Regions from separate parts of the Undibacterium sp. Ji42W genome, predicted to be linked through region 2. Evidence: predicted binding sites of a transcription regulator. Region 2 holds the regulator's gene; the other holds the start of a gene.

Region 1 (11,524 bases), on a different contig from region 2:
CAGACATCGTCTTCAATGACTATGCCACCTTTGCCAGGCAAGAAACCTTGTTGATTGATGCGCCGGCTTTTGTCGTGATAGGCATGATTGACTGGCGCAAAAGTACAATTGGCGGCAATCGCCACATCATTTCCTATCACGATGCCGTTCCCCGTATACAGCACGCAGCCAGAATTGATGACACTGCGCTCACCAATCACAACATCGGCCACGCCACCGGCAGGCTTGAATTTGACAAAGCTGTCTATGCTGGAAAAAGCACCTATGATAATGCGCGTCCCTCTGACTGAATCTTCAATATCAGCCAATTTGGAAATTCGCGCATCTGGATGTATTTCTATCATGCTGAGCTCTTACACCACCGTTAATTGAGGAATCGCAACGACGAATTGCGCGCCCCAGTTTTTTGCCTGGGCGAGGTCTTGCATGATTTCTGCCTGCAAATTCCAGGGCAAAATAAGAATGAAATCCGGTTTATCTGCCACTAAATGATGAATGTCAACAATAGGTATATGGCTGCCAGGCATGAACTTACCTTGCTTATGGGTGTTGATATCCACCACATACGGCAAGAGATCAGGCCTGACTCCAGAAAAGTTCAGCAAGGTATTGCCCTTGGCAGCAGCGCCGTAGGCGGCTACACGCTTGCCATTGCGTTTTGCGTTGAGTAAAAACTCCAGCAATGCAAACTTGGCAGACTCTGCCTTGTGCTGTGCCGCCTTATAGAAATCGTCACTGAGAATACCCGCTGCCTGTTCTGCTTGCAGTACTTGCGCGACACTGGCTTTTTCTTCGCGGTACCTGATATCCATTCTCTGCGCAAGCACGCGCAAACTGCCACCATGCGTTGGCCACTCCTGTACATCAAATACATGCAATCCGTTTTTTGCAAACACCGTCCTGACCGCATGCAATGACAAATAAGAATAATGTTCATGATAAGCAGTATCAAACTGGTTTTGCTCCACCATATTCAACAAATGCGGGAATTCAAAACTGGCGACACCTTGCTCACTTAAGAGCAGGCTAAAGCCAGCGACAAAATCATTAATGTCAGGCACATGCGCCAATACATTATTTGCTACTGATAGATCGACGCGCTGACCACGCGCCAATATCTCGTGAGCCAGTTCTACGCCAAAGAAGCGCTCTACGATATTGATGCCTTTTTTCCTTGCTGCCTCAGCGGTACTGGCGGTTGGTTCCACACCAAAACAGGGGATGCCGACCTCTTGCACATATTGCAACAAGTATCCATCGTTTGCTGCCACTTCCATCACCAGGCTTTGCGAATTCAAGCCCAAATCCTGGCACATCGCTTCAACAAATTTCTTCGCATGGGCCAGCCAGCTAGAAGAAAATGAACTGAAATAGGCGTAGTCGGCATCGAATAAATTTTCACGCCCGGTAAAATCCAGGGTTTGTGCCAGCCAGCAAGCATCACAAACCATTACCTTCAAAGGTAGCCAGATTTCTGCCTGGCTCAGGGCTTCTGGTTTTAAATAAGCATTCGATGGTGGTGCTGAACCAAGATCGAGAAAGGTTTGCGTCAATTCATGCGCGCAATGCCTGCACTTCATACAATCACTCCTTGAAATTCTTTACTTAACATGGGCCAGTTGCGGTCTTTATCCGACATCTCGGTTGTCCCCACAGGCCATTCTATTGCTAACCGGGCATCAAATGGGTTTAATCCCATTTCATCTGCAGGTACGTAAGGCTTGCTATGGCAATATAGCATCTCAACCTCATCCGACATGGTTTGAAAACCATGAGCGAAACCGGCAGGTATTAAAAACGAGCGCTGGTTCGCTTGTGACAGCAACACAGAATGCGACTGCAAGAAAGTGGCAGAATCAGCACGCAAATCTACGGCCACATCCCAGACCTCGCCTTTCATGCAGGTGATTAATTTCATTTCTGCACTTGGGGGCAATTGCAGGTGCATGCCGCGTATCGACCCCTTCACTGAAGTATAGGTATGATTCACTTGTGCGATTGGCTCGTGCCAGCCTAGCCCGGCCAAATCTGTTGCGCAAAACATGCGTTGAAAATAACCACGCTGATCACCCAGCACTTTTCTTTGCAGCAGGTAGAGGCTATCCAAAGGCGTCGATAAAATCTCAAAGCGGCCTGAGGCTGAGACTTGCATCATGCATTACCTGCCATGAAAGCGGCAATATCCTGGTCACATAATTCTGCAGCACACTGACCTTGTGCAAAATCACGATACCAGTGCATACTGCGGCTGACCGCCTGCTCAAGATTCCAGCGCGGGGCAACCCCCAGGGTCTGCCTCAATTTACTGGCATCCAATGCCAATAAGGCCGCTTCATGCGGGCCAACAATATCAGCCGCAAATTCAGTCTGCCCACTGCCATAAGCAGCCTGTGCAAGCTTTACTACTGCTCTTACACTTGCTGCATCATCGGGGCCTATGTTCCAGGCATGGCTGGCCTGTGGATTAGCATGCGCATACTGGGCAAGACACAGATATGCTGACAGTGGTTCCAGTACATGCTGCCATGGCCGGACAGAGTCGGGACGGCGAATCTGCAAAGTCTGCCCGCTTTGCCAGGCTTTTACAGCATCTGGCAGCAATCTGTCTTCAGACCAGTCGCCCCCGCCAATCACATTCCCGGCCCTGGCTGCCAACACGGCGGTGCCCTGCCCGGCCAGAAATGAAGCGCGATAGCTTGCCAGCACCAGTTCTGCCGCAGCTTTGCTGGCACTATACGGGTCATGGCCACCTAATTCAGCAGTTTCTGGATAAGGATTGATCTGCTCAAGATTGCGATAGACTTTATCCGTCGTGACGATCAGTGCAAGTTTTACATCGCTGCGCCCCCTGAGTGCCTCCAGCAGATTGGCTGTGCCCATGATATTGCTGGCAAAAGTCGCCAGAGGCTCACGATAACTAGCGCGCACCAGGGCCTGGGCTGCCAGATGGAATACAAACTCTGGCTGACACGCATCCATCGCAGCGGTCACCGCATGAATATCGCGTATATCGCCAATGTGACTGCTGACCTTGTCTTCAATCGTCAGCAAATCGAACAAATTAGGTTCGGTTGCTGGCGCCAAAGCCAGCCCGTGCACCACAGCGCCCATGCCAGACAGCCAGTATGCCAGCCAGGCGCCCTTAAAACCAGTGTGCCCGGTCAGCAAGATACGCCGCCCGCGCCAGAAGGCGGGATCAACGATGCTTGTTTTTGTGATGTGATTTACCATACTCGCCACGGTGCTTTTCCTGATTGCCACAAGTCTTCCAGCAGATTTTTTTCACGCAGCGTATCCATGGGCTGCCAAAATCCACTGTGCTCGAAGGCCATTAATTCCTGGCGTTTGGCCAATTCGGCAAGTGGCGCGGCTTCCCAGCTAACGCCATCATTATCGATAAAATCCAGCACTTTGGGAGACAGCACGAAATATCCGCCGTTGATCCAGCCACCATCACCACGCGGCTTTTCGATAAAACCGGCGACCTGATTACCGTCACGTTCCAGTGCGCCATAGCGTCCGGGCGGAAGAACTGCTGTCACGGTAGCCAGTTTGCCATGCTGTTTATGGAATGCGATGGAAGCAGCAATATCCAGGTCTGCAACACCATCACCATAGGTAAAGCAAAATGCTTCTTCACCCTGCAAATAACGGGCGACACGCTTGAGACGCCCGCCAGTCATGGTGTCTTCCCCGGTATCCACCAGGGTTACCTTCCAGGGTTCGGCATGGTGCTCATGCACCTCCATACTATTATTCTGCATATCGAAAGTGACATCTGACATATGCAGGAAATAATTGGCGAAATATTCCTTGATCAAATAGCCCTTGTAGCCACAACAGATCACGAATTCATTCACACCATGCGCCGAGTACGACTTCATGATGTGCCAGAGTATAGGATGCCCTCCTATCTCTATCATGGGCTTGGGCTTGAGGTGGGTTTCTTCAGAAATACGCGTCCCCAGGCCACCGGCTAAGATAACTGCCTTCACTCTTATTGTCCTTCACAATAAATTTGCCACATCTGGCGAAATGCTTTTTCTACTGAACGTGCAAAAGCCGGCTCGTCCATGAGCAGAGACTGCTCCATTTCCTGACGCAAACTGCCCCTTAGTCTGCGTAATCCATCCAGATCGTGCGCCAGAATAATGGCTTTTTGCGCATATTCATCCTCAGTATACGCTTGCCATTCTTCATGGCCAATCGCAGTCAGAATACTTGCGCCGATACGGCCAACAGAAGGCCGGTCTGCCAGGGAGATGAACGGAATGCCCATATATAAAGATTCCAGCAAGGTCGTTCCTGAATTATGCGGAAAACAATCCAGACTGATATCTATATGTTTCAGCACTTCCCAGGAAGGTGTAGTAAAGCCTATATGCAAACGTGAACGTTCGATTCCATAACGCATGAACCTTGACGCCATTTCATCCTGTACTTGCGGATCCTTGAAGTCGCCACTATTAATGATCAACTGGGAATTGGGCATCGCATCCAGTATCGTTGCCCAAACACGTACAACACGGTGATTAATCCTGGTGGAGCGTGACAAACTGCCAAAGGTAACCATGCCAGTCTGTTCAAAAGGCGAAGTTGTCAGTTCTGCCTTGCGCGTGTCGGGTCTGTATACATATGCAGGACCATCCAGGCACCATACTTTCTCTGAAAATAAATGGGCGCAATTGTCCGTAATTGTGGGCTTGTCCGTCAAGTAATAATCAATCGCACTCAAGCCAGTTGTATAACCATATTCAAGCCAATGCAAGGAAACTGGTGCCGGTTTGCGTGCGAATACCGACAGGCGGTTACCATTGGTATGACCCGCGACATCCACCAAGATATCGATGCCATCAGCACGAATACGTTCTGCCAGCACCTCATCTGTCATATCCCGGGTTGGCACCCAATGGTCTACCTGTTTTTTATAATAGTCTGTGACCTCGTCCTCAAACGGTGGATTGGCATAGGCATACACTTCAACCTGCCCTTTGTCATGCGCTTCTATGAGTGGCAAAAGAAAATACTTGCAAACATGATTGTAAAAAGCTTGGGTCACATAGCCTACTTTAAGCCGTTTGCCAGGTATAGGGGCATTTTCAAATGCCCTCCATGTTGCCTTTAGTGGAGCGGTAAACCGTACATCAAACTCGTGGTAAGCATTAAAAATGACTTCCGGCGTCAAATCTGGATGGTAATTCAGGCAAAACAATAAGTTGGTATAAATTTTTCTGTTGAAAGATGATTCACCATCTTGTCTGAAAGACAGTGTTTTTATGTAGGCTTCTATCGCTGCATCCAGGTGATTTGCTTCACGCAAGGTATCACCATAGGCGGCCCAGATCTCTGGAATATTCTGCGTCAGTGTCAAGGCATGCTGACCGCATTCTATAGATTCTTGCACCTGCCCGTTCTGACGCAGAGCATCAATCAGATTAGGGTAAACCTGAACCAGATCGGGTTGCAATTGCAAGGCATGCCGGTATTGCTCAATAGCGACGCTGTACATGCTGTGCTCGCGATAAGCCAACCCAAGATTGTTAAACAGGTAGGCCAGGTTGGGGTTTAATTGAACAGCTTTCGATATACTGGCAATCGCCTCTTCTGTTTTACCAATAAAACGTTGCGCATTGCCAAGATTATTTAGCCCGACCACCATATCTGGCTGTATCGCCAGTGCTTTTTCCAGATAAACAATAGCGTCGGCGCAGCGCTCCAGGGAAATCAGCACATTTCCCATATTTACAAGAACATGCGAATTATTCGGCAACAGGCTAACTGCCTTGCTTAATGCATCCAAAGCCTGAGGGAATTTGGCCTGTTCTATCCTGGCAAGACCAAGATAATCCCAGACGATGCCATCACGAGGCAAATAAGATGACAGCCACAAACTGCCATCTTCCAGTTGCGCATACTGCTTTGCCAATAAGTACTTATTAAATATACCGAAAGCGATTTTCCTGTTATCAGCAAAATGTGGCATGACGTCAAAGGCGAGCTTGATATACGTCATACCTTCATCGCACTCGTTTGTATCGCCACAGATTCTGGCTAAAGCATAGAGCGCTTCAGCATGGCGCGGAAAATGCCGGATAATATTCAGTGCGGCATGTTTTGCCTCGGCCAGCGCTCCAGCATCGAAAAACTTATGAACTTCACGCATTGCTTTTCGGGCATCAAAACCTGTTTTTGCCATGACCAGTTCCTAAGTAAGATTTTTTATCATTAATTATTTTTACAAATGCCTCGGTTTGCTTACAAATTATTTAAGCAAAATGAGTAAAACTGCATGCATAGAATGGAAAATACCAGAAACAACCCTGCTCAGGCTTATTTTATAACCAATGAATTTGTTTCCATGTGTTAAATAAAGCCCCAAAACTAAATCAAATTAGACCCTAAAGTATTTAAAAAAAGCGCCGACAAGCGGAATGACTAAAAAAACTTGAGCGAAAAAAATAAGATTTATTTTCAGAAACACGCTAAAACTTTTTTTATCTGTACCGATACCCTTTACAACGGCGGTCCAATAGTCAGCACGAAAGACCAAAGTTTCAGGCTACTACGCCAATTTGAATAACTTAGGGAGAATTACCATGGCTGTTATTAATACCAATATTGCATCGCTGAATGCACAACGTAACTTGAGCACATCCCAATCTGCTCTGAACACTTCCCTGCAACGTCTGTCTTCCGGTCTGCGTATTAATAGCGCCAAAGATGATGCCGCTGGTCTGGCTATTTCCGAACGTCTGTCTTCTCAAATTGGTGGCTTGAATCAAGCTGCACGTAATGCGAACGACGGTATCTCCCTGGCGCAAACTGCTGAGGGCGCATTACAACAAATCGGTTCCAACTTGCAACGTATTCGTGATCTGGCCGTACAATCTGCCAACGGTTCTAACAGCGTTTCTGATCGTGCCGCTCTGAACAATGAAGCAAGTCAGCTGATTTCTGAGATCAACCGCGTTGCCAGCAGCACTAACTTCAACGGTGTGAACCTGCTTGACGGTAGCTTCTCCGCACAAACTTTCCAAGTTGGCGCTAACGGTACATCGAACGATCAAATCAGTATCGCTTCCATCTCCAGCGCAAAATCTAGTGCCTTGGGTGTCGGTGCATCTTCCAGCTACGCAACAACAGTTGCCGGTGCCGGTGCAGTTACTACCACAGCCCTGGCTGCTGGTGACTTGTCCATCAATGGCTACCAAGTTGGTGCTTCTGCAGCAGATGGCGTATCCTTCTCCAACTCTACAGCTAGCGGCATCTCCAAAGCAGCTGCGATCAATGCAATCAGCGGCAGCACAGGTGTTACAGCAACTGTTGGTTCGACAACTGTTGCAGGTACTGCAAGCACTTCTGCAACAGCCATTGCTTCTGGCGACATTACTATTAACGGCGTAAATCTGGGTGCCTTGAATGCATCTACTTCTGGCGCACAACGTGGTGCTCAAGTAGCTGCTGCTGTCAATGCAATCAGTACACAAACAGGCGTTACAGCAACATTCAATACATCAACTGGTGCAGTTGCACTGGCTGCTGCCGATGGCCGTAACATCACTGTAACAGCGAGCTCAAACGCTGCGGCTGCCGCTGCAAATACAGGTATTACCGTATCAGCAACTGGCGCAACTGACGTAGCTACATCAACACTGTCACTGACTTCTACCAGCTCTGCTGGTATCACTCTGGCTAACGGTACAGGTACTGGTTTGACAGCTGCCAATCTGACAGGTGCCTTTACATCTGCTTCGGTAACGGTTGGTGCTGGTGTATCGTCACTGAATCTGGGTACGGCTGCCGGGGCCACCTCTGCGCTGACGACCATTGATGCGGCATTGCAGTCAATCAATAGTTCCCGGGCTTCTCTGGGTGCGTATCAAAACCGTTTCTCTTCCGCGATCGAAAGTTTGCAGACTAACTCTGAAAACTTGACAGCATCCCGCAGCCGTATCCGTGATGCAGATTTCGCCCAAGAAACAGCGTCCCTGACTCGTGGCCAAGTGTTACAACAAGCTGGTACAGCGATTTTGGCTCAGGCAAATGGCTTGCCAAACGGCGTTCTGGCCCTGTTGCGTGGCTAATAGAAGTAGGCTTAAGTAAATTAGGTTTATACTTAAAGCATAAAGCATGTCCCCCTGGTCATCTTTTTGATCAGGGGTATTTTTCTTGAAGGAAAAGATCATGGACATCCGGTCGATAGGGAGCGCATCTCCATCAGGACAACTGATCGCCGATCGTACAGTCGCACCTGATACCAGCTCACCCGTTTATAAGTCTGCAGCAGCTTCAACGCAAACCATTGATGCGGTCAAGGCAGCCTCCTCTGCGTCAACACCACCAGAATTTGATAAAGTGACCAAAGCAGTCGACGATATCAACAAAACAATCCAGTCTCTGTCACAATCCCTGGAATTCAGTGTAGAAGAACATAGTAATAAAGTAGTCGTGAAGGTGGTTGATCTGCAAACCAAAGAAGTCTTGCGCCAGATCCCGTCTGAAGAAGCCCTTGAAATATCGCGCTCTCTGGATAAACTACAAGGTCTATTGATCAAACAACAAGCGTAATTAGCTAATCTATAGTCAGTCCTGCATCTAAGTTTTAAATTGGCATGTAAATTCCCCTCTAAAGTCTGGTTTGTCTTTGCCGATAATTTAGTACAGTACGGTCTGACAAGGGGAACAATGTGGGCATACAATCGACAGGCTTAGGCGCCAATCTGGACGTCAACGGTCTCATTACCAAACTAATGCAGGTGGAGAGTCAGCCACTGACAACACTGGCGAAGAAAGAAGCCAGTTTTCAGGCAAAGCTATCTGCTTATGGCACGCTTAATAGCGCGCTCAGCGTTTTTCAGTCCAATGTTACCGGCCTCAGCAATCTGGGCACTTTCCAGTCGCTTACTGCTTCTGCAGGCGACAGCTCAATTTTATCTGCCACCACCACCAGCGTTTCTACTCAAGGTAGCTATAACGTCAATGTCACCAAGCTGGCACAGGCGCAAACTATTTCCAGTGCTGGTCAACTCAGCTCCACTGCGAGCATAGGTAGCGGCACCAGCACGACAATCAACTTCGAGTTTGGCACTATCGCTGGCGGCACTTCTGCAAATGGCGTGTATACAGGTTCGACTTTTACCCAGGATGCAACACAATCGATCGGTACAGTGACGATCGATGGCGCGAACAATTCGCTGCAAGGTATTCGTGATGCAATTAATGCCGCAAAGGTAGGTGCAACTGCAGCCATTGTTGGTGACGGCAGTGCTACGCCCTATCATCTTGTGCTTACATCAGCAAAAACTGGTGCCACTTCTAGCTTGAAAATCTCTGCTACTGGCGATGCCGCAATTCAAAGCCTGGTGAATTATGATCCGGCTGGCGCACAAAATTTTACGGAAACAACGACGGCACAAAATGCAGCGCTGACTGTTAATGGTATTGCAATTTCCAGTACATCCAATGCGGTAACTGGCGCCATACAGGGCACAACCCTGAACCTGAGCAAAGTGGGCACGACCAGTTTGTCATTGAGCGCCAATACCAGCGGGATACAATCTGCAATCAATGGTTTTGTGAAAGGCTTTAATGACTTTCAGGCCACGTTAAAAACCCTGACCGGTTACGATGCCAGTACGCAAAAAGGCGGCATCCTAATTGGCGATTCTACCGCCAGGAATGTACAAAGCCAGATCAGGTCGACACTCAGTACCGCTGTCAACGGGCTGGGTGGGAATATCACGAGTCTCGCCAGCATAGGCATCAGTTTTCAAAAAGACGGTACACTTTCTGTAGATTCTTCGAAACTAAATACTGCCTTGTCGACGAATTTCAATGAAATCAGCGGTCTGTTTGCCTCTGTCGGCAAAGCAACGGACAGCCTGGTCAGTTATACCAGTTCGACCAGCGCAACCAAACAAGGCGCTTATGGACTGGAAATCACAGCCATTGCCACGCAAGGTGGTTTGCAAGGCGACTTGGACCTGACTGCTGCCAGCACCACCATTGCTGCCAACACTGGCATCAATGTAACCCTGGATGGAAAGACGTCTCTGGTGTCGCTGGCTGCGGGCACTTACACGGCGTCTTCACTGGCGACCTTGCTGCAGACTTCGATCAATGGCAACTCTATATTCAAAGACAACAGCTCAACAGTCACTGCAACGATCAATGGCAGCGGCCAGTTGCAATTGCAATCAACCCGCTATGGCAGCGCGTCGAATGTGAGTCTGGCTGATGGCACAGGTACTGGTGCAGCCAGCTTTACCGGTACTGTGCTGAATGGTACTGCGGGCGTGGACGTAGCAGGGAAACTGAATGGCATTACAGCAGCCGGTAGTGGGCAATATTTGACGGGCGCGACTGGTTCCGATGCCGAAGGTTTGAAAATATTGGTCAGCGGTGGCTCACTTGGCGCACGCGGTACGGTCAATTTTTCAAGAGGTTATGCATCTCAGGTATCGTCTTTGCTGTCTAGTGTTGTTGGCACTTCAGGCTCTATATCCAGTGCTACAGATGGTATCAACCGTAGCATCAAGGACATAGGCAAACAAAGGGATATTTTAAATAGCCGCCTGTTCGATACAGAAGCACGCTACCGGGCACAATTTACAGCTTTGGACACTATTGTTAGTAGTTTGAATAATACTAGTTCATTTCTCACGCAACAACTGGCAGCACTGACGTCAAGTACGAAGTGAATGTGGTTAGCAGTATCAATAATATCAGAGAGGATTAATCGCTATGTTTGGCTCATCTCAAGTACGTGGTGCAAATGCCTACGCAAAAGTTGGCATAGAGACTGGCGTGATTGCTGCCAGTCCCCATAAATTGATTGTGATGCTTTTTGAAGGAGCAATCGTAGCGATCTCCAATGCATCGCAACACTTAAGCAACGGTGAAATTGCCTCTAAAGGCCAGTCAATTTCAAAAGCTATCGCCATTATCGAAAACGGACTGCGCGCAAGTCTCGATAAGAAGGCAGGTGGTGAAATAGCCAATAATCTTGATGCGCTTTACGAATATATGAGCGCCCGTTTGATTCGCGCCAATTTGGACAATAACGATGACATGCTCAATGAAGTAAAAAATCTCTTAAGGGATTTAAAATCTTCATGGGAAGCGATTGCACCCAGCAACGAACCTGTCGCAGAAGCACCAAAAATGAATATGGACCCATTGTCCCCTCGTCCTGCCAACTTTGTTGAGGCTTGAATCAAGATGAATAGTCTGGAACTAATCTCATTGTATGAAAATGTTGCCGCAATTACAGGCAATATGCTTGAAGCAGCACGCTCAGGCAATTGGGAGCTGCTGGAACAACTGGAGAATGACTGCTCCAGCCGCGTGCAAACCATACGTGAAAGCGAAATCCCTTTTGACCTGTCCGCAGACATGCGCGACAAGAAAGTCCGCATCATCAAGAAAATTCTTGCTGACGACAAGGAAATCCGTGATATTACCGAACCATGGATGGCGCAGTTGTCAGATCTGATAAAAAACTCCAGTACCAACAGAAAATTAT
Region 2 (11,524 bases):
TCACCCATTGCCATCAAACCAGCGGGGTTGATAAAAGTAGCCAGTTGCAGTGAGCCGACTTGCACAGGCGCGATTGAACCTGGCTGGGTCACCGAGACTGTACCATCACGCCCGACCGTAATTGATTGTGCATTGGCAGGAATAGTAATCGCGGGCTGAATCACAAAACCGCTGGATGTGACCAATTGCCCCTGGTTATCAGTCTGGAAGGAACCGTCGCGGGTATAGGCAGTAGAACCATCAGGCAGCAACACCTGGAAGAAACCCTGGCCCTGAATTGCCACATCCTTGCTATTACCTGTCTGTTGCAAATTGCCTTGCGTGAAAATCTTTTCTGTAGCAACCGGGCGCACACCAGTACCGAGTTGCAAGCCTGATGGCAATTGCGTCTGCTGCGAACTTTGCGCGCCAGGCTGGCGAATATTTTGGTACAGCAAATCCTCGAACACGGCGCGTGAACGTTTAAAGCCATTGGTGCTCACGTTGGCCAGATTATTGGACACGACATCCATCTGCGTTTGCTGCGCATCCAGGCCAGTCTTGGCTATCCATAGTGAACGTATCATTGCTTTCCCCTTTTGCCTTGATTTACTTTGCGTCGCTTTATTCTTGCGGCAAAGACTTCTACAAGGCTATTGTGCTACATCAGCACTCAACTCAAAGTCAGGATCTGACTGGCTTTAGTGGCGTTATTCTCGGCATTCTGCAAAAGCTTCATTTGCATTTCAAAGCTGCGCGCCAGATTAATCATGTTGACCATGGATTCGACGACATTCACATTGCTGTTTTCCAGCATGCCACCAGCTACACCGACCAGAGGATCAGCATCAACGGCTACACCATCCTTGGTTTTGAACAAACCATCATCGCCGCGAACCAGGTTTTCTTCCGGCGGGTTAACCAACTTCAAGCGGCCTATGACTTGCACTGCATTTGGCTTGGTGCCGGTGGGTATCGTCGATACCGTACCATCCTTGGCAATCGCAATCGATACTTCTGGCGGTATGGTGATAGGCCCGCCATCACCCACAACATTCAAACCACTCTGGGTTTGCAAAATACCGTTTTCATTGACTTTCAAACTGCCATGCCTGGTAAACGCCTCAGAGCCATCTGCCTTTTCCACCACCAGCCAACCCTTGCCTTCGACTGCCACATCCAGTTCACGCCCCGTGTTTTGCATGGCGCCTGTAGAAAAATCAGTACCAACCGTGGCATCCACCACAAAAGCGCGGGTGGCGAGACCATCACTTTTTACCGGCACAGCCCGGAATGAATCCAGCTGCGCCCGAAAGCCGGTGGTCGAGACATTCGCCAGATTATGTGAGACGGTAGCCTGCTGCTCAAGGATATGCTTGGCACCGGTCATCGCCGTATATACCAGTCTATCCATGAGCCGCTCCTGTTTTTCTGAGATTTAAAACACGCATGTCAATTCATGTAAAAAGCTTTACCATTAACGCAGGTTGACCAGTGTTTGCAAAACCTGATCCTGCGTCTTGATGGTTTGTGCATTTGCCTGATACACGCGCTGCGCAGTAATCATGTTCACCAGCTCACCCGTCAGATCGGTATTCGAATCTTCTGTCGCTGATGAAGTCAAGGTACCAAGAGCACCCGAATTTGGCGGGCCGACCAGCGCATTGCCGGATGCAGCCGTTTCTATCCACTGATTGTCACCAGTCGATTGCAAACCATTAGGATTGGTGAAATTCGCCAGCACTACTTGTGCCAATACAGCAGTTTTACCATTGGTATAGCTACCGACAATGGTGCCATCTTTAGCGGTATTGAACTTGGCCAGTTTGCCGGAAGCATAACCATCCTGGGTGTTTTTACTGACGCTGAAATCCGAACCGAATTGCGTGGTGCCAGTGAAATCGTATTTGATATCCAGGGTCGTATTAATCGGCGTTACCGCCCCAGTACTCACAGGCACCGTCAGTGTAGTCGCACGCGGATCTGTTGCAGAAAAAGGTGGCGTTACCGAACTTAACCTACCAAGGTTATCAAAACCAAGCCGGGTAATGGAATTAGTAGTAGCACCAGCGCCGTTGATAAGGACGCCATCGACAGTCGCAAAGACATCCCACTCTATCGTAACTGGCAAACTTGGCGGGGTTAAAATATTGTCGCGCTTTACAAAAAATGACTGAACAACATGCGAGTTACCCAAGCTGTCAAACACAGCGATTGAAGTCGAGCTATTGTACGTCGTTGGATCTGTTGGGCTAAACGCGACAGGTGTAATCACGGGGGGAATAGTGGCAGGCAATTGCGTGCCAGGCACCAGCTTGCGAGAGTCGAGATTCATGACTGCATTGATGATCGCTGTCTGCGCCGGTGGAATATCCGAAGTGTTGATATTGATGGGGGCAGCAGCGCCAGTCGATAATACACCTGCGGCATTGGCCACATAACCTGTCAATTGCGCACCCTGCGCATTGACGATATTACCCAGCTTATCGAGCTGGAACTGACCGTTACGCGTATAAGTAATCGCACCATTGGTGGACATGCGGAAGAAGCCGCCGCCATTGATTGCAATATCCAGCGGGTTATTCGTCGTCGAGATATTACCCTGTGTGAATTGCTGCACGACACCAGATACTTTAGTACCGATACCTACAGTACCGCCAGAAGAACCATTGAGTGAGTTGGCATAGACATCGGCAAATTGCGTTTGTCCCTGCTTGAAACCCACGGTGCTGGCATTGGCAATATTATTACCAATCACATCCAGGGATTTGGAAGCGGCATTAAGTCCACTCAGTCCTTGTTGAAAACCCATGATATTTCTCCCTTACTTAGGCTAGTTCGTTCACTTTTTTACTGCAGGATTTGATACAGGATTACTCCAAGGATCAATAAATTTGTCTTACATCACTCATGCTGACATCACCGATATTGGGCAGGCTGAGCTTCAATCCCTGAGAGCCAGAAGTAATGCTCGACACCACGCCAAATGCGAGGCTGGTTGCCTCGAGTTTTTTATCAGCCGCATTGGCGACAAATTCAAACTTGTAGGCGCCGTTGGCAGCGGTCGTTCCCGCATCGGTTTTACCATCCCAGGTCAGAGTATTCACGCCTTGTGGCAAGGCACCCAGGGCCATCTTCCTGACCACTACATCTGAACTGTCACGTATGACCACGTCAACATTGCTGGCCGCCTGAGGCAACTCAACACCGTAAATCCCTTTGCCATCAGTGACTACCATGGTATTGCCGGGTGCTATCACACCATGGCCTATCATATTGGCAGCCTGCAAGTTTTGTCCGCTCTGGAAACTGGCACCCAGGGCCGTCACAGAGGCGTTCAATTTATCGATGCCAGAGACAGTCGATAATTGGGCAAGCTGGCTGGTTACCTGGGCATTGTCCATGGGGTTCAGCGGATCCTGGTTCTTGAGTTGGGTGACCAATAAGGTCATGAAAGTGTTTTTTGCATCTTCAGTCGAATTGGTTGATGCCTTTGCACCGTTCATCGTCGCCAGCAATGTTGGATCGACGGTGCTGCTTTGTACGCCAGTGGTAGCCATGATCTATTCCTTACAGAAAATCTTATTGCCCTAAAGTCAAGGTTTTCAGCAGCATGGTTTTTGCTGCATTCATGACTTCTACATTGTTTTGATATGAACGTGATGCCGAAATCATATTCACCATTTCTTCCACTACATTCACGTTCGGCATGGCGACATAGCCTTTTTCATCTGCCATCGGGTGTTTTGGGTCATACATCAGTTTAGGCGGATTAGTATCTTCTACAACCTCATTTACCTTGACTGCCGTAGAAGCAGTGCCGGCAACAGGTACCGCGCTGAACACTACTTGCTTGGCTTTGTATGGCGTACCGTCTGAACTGGTGACACTGTCGGCATTGGCAAGATTGCTGGTCACCACATTCAGGCGCTGAGACTGCGCGCTCATGGCTGATCCGGCAACATTGAAGACATTAAAGAGTGACATGATGGTTATCCTTGTATCGCTGCCAACATACCCTTGATCTGCATATTGATCAGGGTCAGGCTGGCTTCATAACGCAGGGCATTGTCAGTAAATTGATTGCGTTCTACATCCATATCCACGGTATTGCCATCGACACTACCCTGCACTGTCGGCCGAAACTGTGGTGCGCCACCTGCCACGCTACCCGGCGTATCAATATGCTGCTCCACTGTTTTATTCAAAACGGTCGGTGACTGGTTCAGGTTTTGTCCCAGTGCACGGCTCAGGGCACTTGAAAAATCAATGTCCTTGGCCTTGTAGTTAGGAGTATCCGCATTGGCAATATTTGATGCCAGCAATTGCTGGCGCTGCCCGCGGACTGATAATGCAGTCTCGTGAAACTTGAAAAAATCATCTAGTTTGCTTACCATCTTTATCTCCTTGACCATAGCGCCCAAGGTACATGAGGCGCATAAGGGTTTTCTATGCCTTGCATCTTAGTCGCCACAGTACAAGTTTGATCAGGCAAGTAGAATGGGAAAAACCTGTTTATTCGTGCTTTCAAAAAAAACTGGTCATCCTAAAATAGAGTTCAGAACAATCCAGGCAGGAAGCAACATGAAAGCCGCAAAGTTATTCAGAAAGCTATATAACAAGCAAGTGTTGGCGTTGACAGCAGTGCTGGCGCTACCATGTCTGGGCGAGGCTGCTCCCGTTAGCCAGCAGCAAGACGCAGCACAATTGCGCCAGATCGCACTTGATTTTCTGACATTGCAGGCGTCGGGCCAGAGCAACGAGATACTGGTGACCGTGGGCGAAGTGGATAAACGGCTCAACTTGCAGGCTTGCGACAATCCCAATCCCTATTTATTACCTGGCAGCAAGCCTTGGGGGAAAGTGACGCTGGCGATACGTTGCACGGCCCCTGCACCCTGGCTGGTCTATCTGCAGGCGAATGTGCAAGTCACGGCAGATTATTATGTCGCAGCCAATGCACTTACCCATGGGCAAGTAATCTCTCTCAGCGATTTGAACAAGCAAAGGGGTGACATTTCAAAATTACCAGCTGGCGTCATTACGGCGCCTGAACAGGCTATAGGCAAAAGCATGCAGGTTTCCATGGCGTCAGGCAGTGTCATGCGGCTGGATGCGTTAAAAAGCCCCGCAGTCGTGCAACAAGGGCAATCTGTGCGGGTAATCAGCAATGGACCTGGTTTCCAAGTGGCAACGGATGCTATTGCTCTCAATAACGCAGCAAATGGTCAAATTGCCAAAGCGAAAACCAGTTCCGGACAAACCGTTAGTGGCGTTGCCAAAAATGGTGGCATTATAGAAATAATTTACTGATAGCAAGAGTTTGCCCGGACAGAATTAAATACATGCAATATTTTTTTGCAGTAAGGTTAAAGTTTAAAATTAAGCAGCCGATAAACTGGATGTAGATGTTTGTAAGTCCCATACTGAGGGTATCGCTGTGAAAATTGATGACGCACTAAATAAAACCGCGGGGCTACCAGTAAGCCCGCAACAGGCTCGCACGGAAAAACCAGCAGATAATGCGGTTCCCGTTGCGAATTCGTCGAAAGTACAGATCTCGCCCCTGTCCTCACAGTTGCAAGCCTTGCAAAGTACGCAGGCAAGCGGTGCTGTGTTTGAGACGAAGAAGGTGGAAGCGATCAAGTTGGCCATTTCTGAAGGACGCTTTCAAGTGAACTCGGAAAAAGTCGCTGATGGCTTGCTGGAAACAGTAAAAGATTTGCTCAATTCCAGAAAACGTTAAAAATGAACGCAAGAAGTTCCGGACACGCTGCCATTCAACAATGCCTGCAGGAAGAAGTGAGCATCATGACTTCGCTCGCCGATTTGCTTAAGCAAGAGCAATCAGCATTGATAGAAAGCGACGTAGTCCAGCTCAATGACTTTACCCAGAGCAAGGGACAGCTTGTGATCAAAATGACGGAGCTTGAAAAAAAGCGTAACAGCTTCTTGAGCGACCTTGGCTTTAATACTGACCTTGAAGGTATGCAGGCTTACCTGGCGCAAGCGGCACAAGTGGGCGATGCAGCGATCGATACACAAGATAGTGCCAGGCATTGGGACGCATTGCTGGAACTGACTGTGCAGGCAAAAGAAGACAACCGTACGAATGGGTCGCTGATTAACCGCAGGTTGTCACTGAACCAAGCCACCTTGAACTTGCTGCAACAAAATACCAACCAAGCTGGATCCATGTATGGCCCAAATGGTCAGTCCACGGTCAAGAGCACGCCAGGCAAGGGCTATATCGCCACCTGAGCAAGGTCACTTGCTGCCCTGTTTTGCTGTAAAACTTTCTATCCGCAACAAACTACAGTTACAGCTATTTCATCGCGATGTTTTCGTGATGACTTTCTCTTATTGCCCTTAACTCAGCCGGCAAGCAAACTTCGGAATTTACAACCCCAGAGAAGCGGCGGTAGGACGCAACAGCGGTGCCGGAGGTGTTGCGCCTGGTGTTGCTGGAGCTGCTGGTGTGATGGGCACCTCCACCACCGGTTCTGGCAAAACCGCCAGAATGGTGATAGAAACACGACGGTTCCTGGAGCGTCCTTCCGGAGTATCATTTTCACTGACAGGCAGTTTCGCTCCCTGCCCCACTGCGGTCACCCGGTTTTCATCTACCCCATTTTCTGTAAGCAAACGCGCAACAGTACTGGCGCGCACGGCAGACAACTCCCAATTGGATGGGAAAATGGAGTTTTTGATCGGCAGATTATCGGTATGCCCCTCTACCTGTATGGCATGGGTATCAATCTTCAGGACGCCAGCGATTGCTTTAAGTGCCTGTATGGAATCCACATTCAGACGTGCATCACCAGGAGCGAACAAGAGGCTGGCATTAATTTCTATGGTGATGCCCCGGCTGGTCTGGGTGACCCTCACCTTGCCTTCGCGCACCAGGGGTTCCAGCACGGTCAAGATATCTTTGGCCATGGTGGTCATTTGCGCTTTTTCTTTGCGCAAACCTTCATTGATACGGTTTTTGACCAGAGGCAGAGGATCAAGCTTGATCTTTTGTTCAGTCTGCGCATCAACAGGCTTAGGATTAACAGTCATGACTTTGCCAAATGCACCGGTCAGAGAATTTGACAAGACGCGGTATTTGCCCTCGTTCAGCGAGGAAATGGCATACATGACAACAAAAAAAGCAAACAGCAGGGTAATAAAATCCGCATAAGAAACCAGCCATCTCTCATGGTTGTCTGGTTCTTCGTGGTATTTTTTCCTTGCCATAAGTACTTTTTCTCAATGTAGCGTAACTTTCAGTCTTACCGTCAGTTCCGATGATGGGTCAGCCGTTCTTCCACCACGCGCGGGCTATCACCAAGGGCAATACTGTAAAAAATGTCAGAAAGCATTTCACGGCGCGTCACTTCACGGCCTATGATTTCTTTCAATTTATTGCTGATTGGCAAAAATAACAAGTTGGCCATGCCCACACCGTAAATAGTGGCAACAAAGGCAACTGCGATACCGCCGCCGAGCTTGGAAGGGTCGCTGAGATTTTCCATGACATGAATCAGTCCCAGCACCGCACCCAAAATGCCTATGGTAGGTGAATAACCACCCGCCGCATCCCAGATTTTGGCAGCCTGGCGCTGTTCCATTTCATATAATGAAATATCAACGTCGAGGATGTCTTTCAGGCGTATCGGGTCTATACCATCGATCACCAGGCGTAATCCCTTGCTGATGAAAGGATCAGATGAGGCATTCATATAACGCTCAAGGCTCAAAAATCCTTCACGTCGGGCAACGACACTCCAGATCAAGGCATCAGCAACATTCTTCTTACTGGTATCAGGTGGCTCAGATACCACCCAGCGCAGCATACGCACGCCGCGCTTGAAAGTGTTGAGCCGGCTTTGCAGCAGCACTGCCCCCAGCGTTCCCACTACCACGATGACAAAGGCAGCGGGTTGCACCAGCGAAGACAGGTTGCCCCCTTCCATCAACTGTCCGGTGACTATGCCAAATATCACCAGTATCAATCCGATTACGCTAGCCCAGTCCACGCTTTCTCCCTTAAGTATGCCCTGAGCCTGGCAACAGCCTGACTATGCAATTGTGATATCCGCGACTCTGATACCCCCATTACCGCACCAATTTCTTTCAAGTTCAATTCCTGCTCGTAGTAAAGACCCATGAGCAGCTTCTCGCGCTCTGGCAGGCTGTCGATTGCCCCAATGACGGCATCACGGAAGTCGTCATTGAGTAAATCCTGTAAGGGGTCACCTGACGCATCTGAACAATAATGGTCAAGGAAATGTTCCTTGGTATCCGCATCATGAAAGTCTTCGTAGTACACCAATTGGTGTCCACCACTGTCTGTCAGCAGGTTCTGGTATTCTTCCAGGCTGAGCTTGAGCGACTTCGCCACCTCGGTTTCCAGCGGTGGCCTGCCCAGCTTTTGCTGTAGCACATTCATGGCGTTTTCTATCTTGCGCATGTTCTGGCGCACGCCACGCGGCAACCAGTCACTGCTGCGCAGCTCATCCAGCATGGCGCCCCGTATGCGCTGTACCGCATACGTTTCGAACTGTGCACCATGGGTATCTTCGTAACGGTTGACGGCGTCCAGCAGGCCTATCATACCGGCCTGCACAAGATCATCCACCTCCACACTGGGAGGCAGGCGCGCCTTCAACTGGTAAGCCAGTCGCTTGACCAGTGGCGCATGCTCCCTTAAAAGGAAGTTTTTATCTGATTTTCCGCTCGCGGTGTACATTTTTTTGATTACATTCCGAGACCGACACCCAGCTCAGGGACTCCCTCTACACACAAGGTGGAACGCGCGGTCTTCGCCAATTGTTCAGCCAGCCGGGAAAATGCCAGCGAAGCGAGGGCTTTAGGAAAAGCATCAATCACAGAACGTCCCAAATGCGCAGCCTTTCTTACGTGTTCATCTTCCGGCACATGGCCAACGTAGTGCAGTGGCACCGCCAGGTAACGGCTGGCCGCCTGCGCCATATTCGTATAAATCAATCTCGCCTCTTTTTCCGATGCGCCGGACACTAAAATACCATAACCACGCCTGCCGAGCCGGTTGCTTATGCGTTTGATCAATCCATACGCAGCCTTGATCATGGCAGGATCAGCAGAGACCTGTATCACCAGCTCACTGTCATCCAGCGTAGACAAGGCGAAACTGTCGTCCAGGTTGATCTCGCTATCCACGATGACCAGATCAGCCCTGTTGGCCGCCACGTCAAACACTTTGGACAATTGCCGTGTATTTTCTGGCGGCAGCCAGGCATGACGGGACAGCATCGTAACCGACAAGCCGGATGCCACCAATTTGACTGCTTCCTTCATTGTACGCTGTTGTTTCGCTACATCCAATAAGGTCTGATCAACGCTGGCATTCAACCATGCGCCCACACTGTTTTCTGAAGCGCGCGCATCCACCATCAAGACCTGGTTACCCTGACGCGCCAGCGACACTCCCAAATTGACCAGCATGCCGCTTTTTTCATCTTCTCTCAATGCAGACAAGAAAGTGAATACCCGTGGTTTTGGTCCAGCCAGCATGCGGCGCAGGCCTTCTGCCTGATCAAAACTAGCCAAGGGATACCTCCTGGCCAGCACGGCCTGATGTTTGTGCAGAAACTGCACCCGCCATCAACAAAGGCAGTTCTTCATCCAGGTAACGGAAAGCCGCTGTCTCACGCTTGAGCTTGAAAGCGCGGTCGATCAAATACAATTTATTGGCGATATGCAGATCCTCAGGCACACGCTGGCCGCTGGCAATGTAATACACCATGAGTTTCTGGCGTATCGCAATATCCAATGCACCACCTATAGTCGCGGCCTCATCCAGCTTGGTCAGTATGCAACCTGCCAGGCCATTACCTTGATAGGCGCGCACTACTTCGCTCAAGGTTTCGCCTGTCGATGTCGCATTCAGGCACAGCAAACGCTTCACCGGAGTGTCTGTTCCAGACAACATTGCCACCTGTTCAGTCACCATTTTGTCGCGCTGGCTGACTCCCACAGTATCAATCAGGACGGTATGCTTGTTCTTGAGCTCGGACAAAGCGATGCGTAGATCTGCCTCATCCTTGACCGCATGCACCATCACACCCAGGATTTTGCCATAAATACGCAATTGCTCAAAACCGCCGATACGATAACCGTCAGTCGTGATCAATGCCAGCTTGGAGGGGCCATGGCGCATCACGCAACGGGCAGCCAGTTTAGCGGTCGTCGTCGTCTTGCCCACACCTGTCGGACCTACCAGGGCATACACGCCGCCTTTTTCCAGCATTTCATTTTCATTATCGATGGTGGACAGATTACGCACCAGGGTGCTTTTGATCCAGTCCAGCCCATTCTCGACCTTGCCAGTTTCCGGCAGTTTTTCTACCAGATAGCGAGCCAGGCTCGCACTAAAGCCGGTGGCCAGTAATTCACGCAGGATTTCTGCTTTTTGAGGCTGACGTTTTTGTGTCTGCGACCAGGAAATCTCTGCCAGTTGCGATTGCAGCATACTGCGCATGGAGCGTATCTCTGACATCACATCATTGAGTTCATTGGCACTGACCGGCGCTTCAACCTCATTGGCAAAGTTAGGCGTACTATGTGTACTGTTTGTATTGTTTATCGGTCTGAATGTTGGTCTGACAATTGCAGGTTCTTCGACAGGACGCTCAAAAACACGCTGTCTGGTGACTGGCTCTTCAGTCTGAAAGCGTGGTGCAAAGCGTGGCACTTCAGGTATGAGTATCTCATCGCTGGCAGTGGGTTCAATAGTGCTGATAGCTTCATCGGCCATCGCCAGTATCTCCACCTTGCCGCCGACATTACGGTTAGACAGGATCACGGCATCCGCCCCCAAAGCATCGCGCAACATGCGCAAAGCTTCGCGAGAAGTATTCGCGGTAAATTTTCTGACGTTCATGATTGACCTCCGACCAGACTGGTGACTCTAATGGTTTTTGTTTCAGGTACTTCTGCGTGTGACAAGACTTTAAGTTGTGGCAAATTGCGGCGCAGGAAGCGCGACAGCAAGGCACGTAATGGCGCGGGCACCAGCAAGACCGGCGTCAGACCCATTTGCTCCTGATGCTGGGCCGCAGCCTCGGTCTGGCTTGCCAGGGTGTCGGCCAGGCCAGGCTCCATGCCTGAGCCATCAGCACCACTGGTTTGCAGGGCTTGCATCAACAGGCGTTCAAGACGGTTATCCAGGGTCATGACTGTCATCTCATTCCCGGTCGGGAAGATTTGCTGGACAATGGCACGGCCCAAAGCAATCCTGACTTGTGCCGTCAATTCATTGGCATCCTGAGTATGCATGGCTTGCTCAGACAAAGTCTCAATAATGGTACGCATATCGCGGATATGCACACCTTCGACAAGCAGGTTTTGCAATACTTTTTGCAGGATGGATAAAGGCAAGGCTTTTGGCACCAGTTCTTCCACCATTTTTGGCATGTCTTTTGCCAGGTGATCCATCAACAACTGTACTTCTTGACGACCGAGCAATTCAGCCGCATGGCTGGTGATCAGGTGATTCAAATGAGTAGCGATTACGGTACCG

What was found. The regulator FliA, encoded in region 2, starts transcription of late flagellar genes. The targets are predictions, from matches to a motif close to CTAAAGTTTNNNNNNNNNNNGCCGNTA.
Region 1: the regulator FliA is predicted to act here: its motif matches at 6,399-6,425, upstream of ACO0LG_RS11410 (flagellin).

What each region holds. Positions count from the first base shown of each region.
Region 1 covers NZ_JBMPOV010000004.1:419,263-430,786, forward strand. The annotation lists gene ACO0LG_RS11380 (acyltransferase) at 1-344, opposite strand, end outside; gene ACO0LG_RS11385 (methyltransferase domain-containing protein) at 354-1,580, opposite strand; gene ACO0LG_RS11390 (dTDP-4-dehydrorhamnose 3,5-epimerase family protein) at 1,577-2,155, opposite strand; gene rfbG (CDP-glucose 4,6-dehydratase) at 2,152-3,231, opposite strand; gene rfbF (glucose-1-phosphate cytidylyltransferase) at 3,225-3,995, opposite strand; gene ACO0LG_RS11405 (tetratricopeptide repeat protein) at 3,998-6,196, opposite strand; gene ACO0LG_RS11410 (flagellin) at 6,597-8,084, shown strand; gene ACO0LG_RS11415 (flagellar protein FlaG) at 8,185-8,568, shown strand; gene fliD (flagellar filament capping protein FliD) at 8,688-10,700, shown strand; gene fliS (flagellar export chaperone FliS) at 10,744-11,214, shown strand; gene ACO0LG_RS11430 (flagellar protein FliT) at 11,221-11,524, shown strand, end outside.
Region 2 covers NZ_JBMPOV010000011.1:131,154-142,677, reverse strand. The annotation lists gene flgG (flagellar basal-body rod protein FlgG) at 1-566, opposite strand, end outside; gene flgF (flagellar basal-body rod protein FlgF) at 653-1,393, opposite strand; gene flgE (flagellar hook protein FlgE) at 1,457-2,791, opposite strand; gene ACO0LG_RS22870 (flagellar hook assembly protein FlgD) at 2,865-3,539, opposite strand; gene flgC (flagellar basal body rod protein FlgC) at 3,562-3,966, opposite strand; gene flgB (flagellar basal body rod protein FlgB) at 3,972-4,376, opposite strand; gene flgA (flagellar basal body P-ring formation chaperone FlgA) at 4,564-5,292, shown strand; gene flgM (flagellar biosynthesis anti-sigma factor FlgM) at 5,420-5,725, shown strand; gene ACO0LG_RS22845 (flagella synthesis protein FlgN) at 5,728-6,240, shown strand; gene motD (flagellar motor protein MotD) at 6,379-7,218, opposite strand; gene ACO0LG_RS22835 (flagellar motor protein) at 7,260-8,000, opposite strand; gene ACO0LG_RS22830 (RNA polymerase sigma factor FliA) at 7,982-8,713, opposite strand; gene ACO0LG_RS22825 (MinD/ParA family ATP-binding protein) at 8,722-9,552, opposite strand; gene flhF (flagellar biosynthesis protein FlhF) at 9,545-10,885, opposite strand; gene flhA (flagellar biosynthesis protein FlhA) at 10,882-11,524, opposite strand, start outside.